2 linked regions of the Alicyclobacillus sp. SO9 genome follow. The protein of the gene in region 1 interacts with the protein of each later gene in a pairwise test. Links are inferred from orthologs where the notes say so. Each region holds a gene or a part of one and is shown on either strand. Other genes may lie near its edges. The genes, in order: def and GI364_RS10910.

Region 1 (3,106 bases):
AAAGAGGGAGCAGGCTGTGGTTGTGTTTGGCTCAGCAACACCGTCACTTGAGACGATGTACAAGGCAGAACAGGGTCAGGCCAGAATCCTGACACTCCCCTCGAGAATTAATGATCAGCCGCTGCCGCCGGTGGAGGTTGTGGATATGCGCGAAGAACTTCGCAGCGGCAATCGTTCGATTTTCAGCAACTCGTTGCAGGAAGGTGTCGAACAAGCTGTACGTCACGGTCAGCAAGCGGTTCTGTTTCTGAACCGGCGCGGGTTTGCTTCGTTTGTTTTATGCCGGGAATGCGGCGAAGTCATGCAGTGCCCGCGCTGCGATATATCACTGACCTTACACGGACGACCGGGACAACATTATCTAGAGTGCCATTACTGCCAGTTTCACACACCGATGTCGTCGGTGTGTCCTCACTGCGGTGAATCTGCTTTACGTCCGTTTGGAATTGGAACACAGCAAGTCGAACAGCATTTGAACGATTTATGGCCGGATTTTCGTGTGCTCCGCATGGATGTGGATACGACTCGCAAGAAGGGTGCCCATAAGCGGGCTGTCGAGCAGTTTTATGAAGGAGGGGCGGATATCCTGCTCGGAACGCAGATGATTGCGAAGGGTCTTGACTTTCCGAACGTGACCTTCGTCGGTGTCATTGCTGCGGACACTCTCCTAGCAATCCCGGACTACAGGGCTTCAGAGCGCACGTTCAGCTTGTTGACACAAGTGGCCGGCCGGGCCGGAAGAGCAGACTTGCCGGGACGCATTGTGGTTCAAACCTATCGACCCTCTCACTACGCCATCACGGCAGCTGCACGTCATGACTACCGCGAGTTTTATGAGCTGGAACGTCAACTGCGAGAGAATTTCTGGTATCCTCCTTTTTGCGAAATGACGGTGTTCAAAGCTGTTCACAATGAAGAGAACATAGCGAAAGGTGCGGCGAGGCGGTTCGAGCGTGAACTGAAAAGACGTCTGCAGGACGAGACTGTAACTGTGCTGCCGGCTGCTCCGGAGCGAATTGCGCGCATTGAAGATAAATTCCGGTTTCAAGTTGTGGTAAAGTATTCACAGTGGCACCGCGTTGCGCAGGGTATCACAGCGGCTTATCGCGTTGTGGACGAGAAAATGAGAAAACTCAAGGGCATTTGTGTCCTTGATGTCAACGCGGGTAGAATTTAATCCATACACTTATTTGGAGAGGTATATAGAAAAGGAGTTATCCAAATGGCAATTCGAATTATCCGTACGGGCAATGATCCAGTGTTAAGGGACAAAGCAAAACCTGTCCCGAAAATTAACAAAGCAATTGAAAAGCTGTTGGACGATATGGCACAGACCATGTATGATGCTGACGGAATTGGTCTGGCTGCAAACCAAATTGGAATTGCGAAACAGATTGTCGTAGCAGATGTGGGAGATGGGTTGTTCGAACTCATTAACCCTGAAATTATAGAACGCTCTGAGGAGACCGACGCAGCCCATGAGGCTTGCCTGTCTCTTCCGGGGTTGCGGGGAGTTGTTACTCGGCCAAGCAGAATTCGTTTCCGTTATACAGACCGCAACGGAAACGAGAAAGAACTGGAAGCTGGAGAGTTGTTTGCTCGCTGCATCCAACACGAGATTGATCACCTTCATGGGATTCTCTTCACAGACTATCTGAAACCAAATGAAGTGGAACGCGTTCAAGAGAAGGAGTCTCAAGGACGATGAAGCAAGCTCCACGCGTAGTGTTTATGGGAACACCGGATTTTTCGGTACCAATTTTGCGCTCCTTGGCTGAGCATTCCTATGACATCAGAGCTGTTATTACACAACCTGACAAGCCGGTGGGACGCAAACGGACTTTGACACCGCCGCCGGTCAAGTCTGAAGCGCAGCGCCTTGGCTTGACTGTGCTGCAGCCAAAAAAGGTACGAGATGAGGCGTCCTTAGACGCGATTGCAAAGTTGGATCCGGATGTGATTGTGACCGCCGCCTATGGACAGATACTTCCGCAAAAGCTCCTGGAGATTCCGAAAGCAGGCTGTATCAATGTGCACGCTTCTCTGTTACCGAGGTGGCGGGGGGCTGCACCGATTCACCGGGCCCTGCAAAACGGAGACAGGAAAACCGGGATTACACTCATGGAAATGGTACTTGAATTGGATGCCGGCCCGATTCTTAGCACGCGTGAGCTGTCTATTACCGCAGAAGACAATGTGGGGACACTACATGACAAACTTGCCCATTTAGGCGCAGAACTGCTCATTGCTACCTTGCCTGAGTATGTGGCTGGCCATATTACACCGCAGCCTCAGCCCACAGACGGCATTACGTATGCGAACCGGATTTTGTCAGACGACGAGGAAGTCGACTTCACGAACTCATCCGAAGCAGTCCACAACCACGTGAGAGCATTGTCGCCATGGCCTGGGGCACGTACGAGCTGGAACGGAGTGCGGCTGAAACTATGGCAAACAAGACAGATGTCCGCAGATTCGTTTACCGGTACAAATCACATCGGCGAGGGTATTGTTCCAGAATCTCTTACCCCGGGTACAGTCTTTGCCAGTGCTCAAGGCAGCGTGCTTGTACAATGCCGAGACAAACCTGTGCAACTGGTTCAAGTGCAGCCTGCAGGTAAGAAGGCAATGGCTGCTGAGGACTGGTTCAGAGGGATTCAGACGGATAGGACCATGCTGGGTGAAAACGGATGAAGATAACAACACGGCGGTGTGCCTACAGTGTTTTGTACGAAGTTGCAGTGAAAGACGCCTATGTCAATCTGGCCTTGCAACAAGCTTTGCGCACATCGGCTCTTGATGAACGAGATAAGGCTTTGTGTTCTGAAATTGTCTACGGCACTGTAAAACGTCAGCGTACCCTGGATGTTCTCATTGGGCAGGTCTGTAATCGGGCTGTCACTGACTTGGAAGCAAGTGTTTTGACTATATTGAGAATGTCAGTGTACCAATTGGCATTTTTGGACAAGGTGCCTGTATATGCAGTGTTAAATGAAGCGGTGGAATTAGCGAAACAAGAACAACGCCGTGCCGCAGGCTTCGTGAATGGTGTACTTCGTTCTTATGTTCGGGATAAACGATCATGGCGTGAACGTGTTGATACGGC
Region 2 (3,266 bases), 150 kb from region 1 along the record:
TAAGGGCAACGACCCAGTAAAGGAGCAAGAAACGGCATCCACCCCTTGAGAGGTAGTACGAAGGAATGTGAGGGCATAGACCCAGTGTGACATGGGAGGGTAAACCGCAAGGGAACGTGTGGACATCCAAATGTGCGAACATAATTATGTTCCATGTATTGGTAAAATAGCACCAATCTCTGTTCCTGCTACGGACTACCCGTTTGAAAATTGGCACATCTAGCATTCTGGTAATCTCTCTCAAATTGTCAAGGTACGTAATCGTGAGAATAAGAGAGTAAATAGGAGAAAACATTAATTTATAGTGGGAGGTATCCTAATGGATTTTACAGGAAAGACTATCGGTTTTGCGATGACGGGATCACATTGTACGTATGCGGAAGTGGTCCCGGAAATAGAGAGGTTGGTCAGTCTGGGTGCTGATGTTGTGCCAATTTTCTCCAGCACCGTCATGAGCGTGTCGACTCGTTTTGGCGAGGCAGGAGAATGGGCTGATAAAGTTGAAAAAATTACAGACAAGACCGCCATCTGCACGATTCCGGAAGCCGAGCCGCTTGGACCGTCAAAGCAACTGGACGCCCTCATCATAGCGCCGTGTACCGGCAGTTCCTTGAGTCGCCTGGCGAATGCCCAAACCGACTCTGCTGTTTTGATGGCGGCGAAAGCAACCATGAGAAACAACCGCCCGGTCATTTTGGCCATTTCTACAAATGACGCGTTGGGTCTCAACTCTTATAACCTGGCAAAGCTGCTTAATATGAAAAATATTTTCTTTGTTCCGTTTGGCCAGGATTCACCTCATGTTAAAATGAACTCATTAGTCTCACTCATGCGTCTGATTCCAGACGCGTGTGAAGCGGCCATGACGGGACAGCAACTTCAGCCTCTATTGATTGAACGGTGGCGTGAAGAGCGCAAATAGTTGCATATGAAGTGCTCTGAGTAGTCTTCATAAAGTCGTTCGCACACTGCTTCAAGTCGTGCTGTTGATAAGTTGCGGAGTTCTGATTCGTTGCGGTTGCTTTGCTTTGCACAGCCTTTCAATTAGTTGTTTTGGTTTACGTGCAGGTAAGGGAGCTAGACTTCCTTGTTAAATAAATTGCGGTCAAAGAGACGCCGTGGGAAAAGGAGATGAAGGATTTTTGAAAAAGAAGCAGGAGTATACTGTTGCCGTATTAGGAGCGACGGGAGCGGTCGGCAGAGCAATGATCCAAACACTGGAACGGCGTGATTTTCCCGTTGGTAAACTTGTTTTGCTGGCGTCTCCGAGATCGGCGGGTGAAACAATTACTTTTTGCGGTGAGGAACTAACCGTTGAAGCAGCAGGCGAGACGTCCTTTCAGGGTGTCGACATTGCCTTGTTTAGCGCCGGGGCAACAGCGAGCAAGGAGTTTGCACCGATAGCTGTCAACAGCGGCGCAGTTGTGATTGATAACAGCAGCGCTTTTCGGATGGACGCAGAAGTACCGCTGGTTGTCCCAGAGGCCAATTCTCAGGAGGCTTTTCACCACAATGGCATTATTGCCAACCCCAACTGTTCCACAATCCAACTGATGGTTGCTGTCAAGCCGTTATTAGACTTGGGACTCGAACGAATCGCTGTGTCGACGTATCAAGCTGTAAGCGGGATGGGACAAAAGGGGATATCCGGCCTCGAAGACGAGTTGGCAGGAATGAAGGAGACAACGGCTTTTCCGGTAGCATCGTTGCCATATCACTACCCCATGGCTGGCAATGTTCTCGCACAATGTGATGTGTTTTTGGACAATGGCTATACCAAAGAGGAAATGAAACTTGTCAACGAGTCACGCAAAATACTTTCTCTTCCAAATCTTGAAGTTGTGCCGACGGCTGTCCGAGTACCTGTGGTCTACGGTCATGCGGAAAGCGTGGAACTCCGGTTTAAAGACGCGGTGACGGCAGCGAGTGTACGGGAACGGCTTCAGGATGCTCCTGGAGTTGTGGTGGCGGACAATCCTGGTGAGGGTGTGTTTCCTCATCCCAAGATGGCACAAGGGAGCACAGATACCTACGTGGGCCGGATACGCCAATCACTTGGAGACGACAAGACGGTTCTGATGTTCGTAGTGGCTGACAACCTGTTAAAGGGAGCTGCCTGGAATGCGGTGCAGATTGCAGAGTTACTAGCAGGTCTTCCTTTTACTTCTAGAGCATAAAGGAGAGACATCATGAACATTGTTGTACAGAAATTTGGCGGTACTTCACTGGCTACTCCACAAACGCGAACGGCCGCCTTGGAACATGTCGAAGACGCTGTTCAGAATAACAAGCAAGTCGTAGTTGTCGTATCAGCTATGGGAAGAAAAGGTGATCCCTATGCGACCGATTCCCTCCTCGGTGTACTGGATGAGTCGTTAGGGACATCGCCGCGCGACAGAGATATGCTGATGGCTTGCGGTGAATCCATTTCGGCTGTGGTATTTGCGGGTATGCTGCGGTCCAAAGGTCATGAAGTCACAGTACTGAGCGGGCCTCAGGCTGGTATTATTACGAACAATGACTACGGTAATGCACGAATCCTAGAGATTCGTACAGCACGTATTCTTGATGCCGTAAAAGAGGGCCAAATCGTTGTGGTAACCGGCTTTCAGGGAATGACGCCGGATGGAGATACCACCACTCTGGGGCGCGGCGGCAGCGATACTTCAGCTACGGCTTTGGGCGTGGCTTTGGACGCAGAATATGTGGACATTTTTACAGATGTAGACGGGATTATGACAGCAGATCCTCGGATTGTGAACGAAGCGCAGAAAATTAAACGAATGACCTATACAGAAATCTGCAATCTCGCGTATCAAGGGGCAAAAGTCATCCATCCGCGGGCTGTAGAAATCGCTATGCAGAAAAACATTCCAGTGCGTGTTCGGAGTACGCGATCGAAGGATTTGGGGACACTCGTCACCAGCGGCTTTGAAGCGCTTGAACACAATGTACTTTCAGACCGACAGGTGACCGGTGTGGCTCATACAGCTCCTGTCACGCAGATTCAACTGCGTCAAGAAGGCATTGGCCAAGTGGACGTCTTCTCGCCCTTAGCGGCTCATGGAGTCAGCCTGGACGTGATTTTGGTGTCACCTGACTTAATCATGTTTACGGTTGGCCAAGCAGAAACTGAGGAAGCAGAAAAGGTACTCTCCAGTATGAATTTGAGTCCCGTGATTGTCAGGGACTGTGCCAAGATAAGTGCAGTGGGTGCGGGTATGGCAGGTGTCCCAGGTGTTATGGCGAGGATTGCAGAAGCCCTT

Evidence for each region.
Region 2: the proteins of def (region 1) and GI364_RS10910 interact in binary tests that used the Escherichia coli proteins (3 or more experiments, as listed by UniProt). The link is inferred for Alicyclobacillus sp. SO9 from one-to-one orthologs.

Annotation. Positions count from the first base shown.
Region 1 is NZ_CP066339.1:2,261,604-2,264,709, forward strand. Bases 188-2,965 are described here. They hold def (peptide deformylase), read left to right. Parts: upstream 188-1,222; coding sequence 1,223-1,708; downstream 1,709-2,965. Other genes in these bases: priA (primosomal protein N'), read left to right, coding at 188-1,177; fmt (methionyl-tRNA formyltransferase), read left to right, coding at 1,705-2,694; rsmB (16S rRNA (cytosine(967)-C(5))-methyltransferase RsmB), read left to right, coding at 2,691-2,965. In the rest of the region: more of priA, read left to right, coding at 1-187; more of rsmB, read left to right, coding at 2,966-3,106. UniProt on the Escherichia coli protein: Removes the formyl group from the N-terminal Met of newly synthesized proteins. Requires at least a dipeptide for an efficient rate of reaction. N-terminal L-methionine is a prerequisite for activity but the enzyme has broad specificity at other positions.
Region 2 is NZ_CP066339.1:2,407,569-2,410,834, forward strand. The notes cover bases 222-3,159. They hold GI364_RS10910 (aspartate-semialdehyde dehydrogenase), read left to right. Parts: upstream 222-1,142; coding sequence 1,143-2,177; downstream 2,178-3,159. Other genes in these bases: GI364_RS10905 (dipicolinate synthase subunit B), read left to right, coding at 320-922; dapG (aspartate kinase), read left to right, coding at 2,190-3,159. In the rest of the region: more of dapG, read left to right, coding at 3,160-3,266.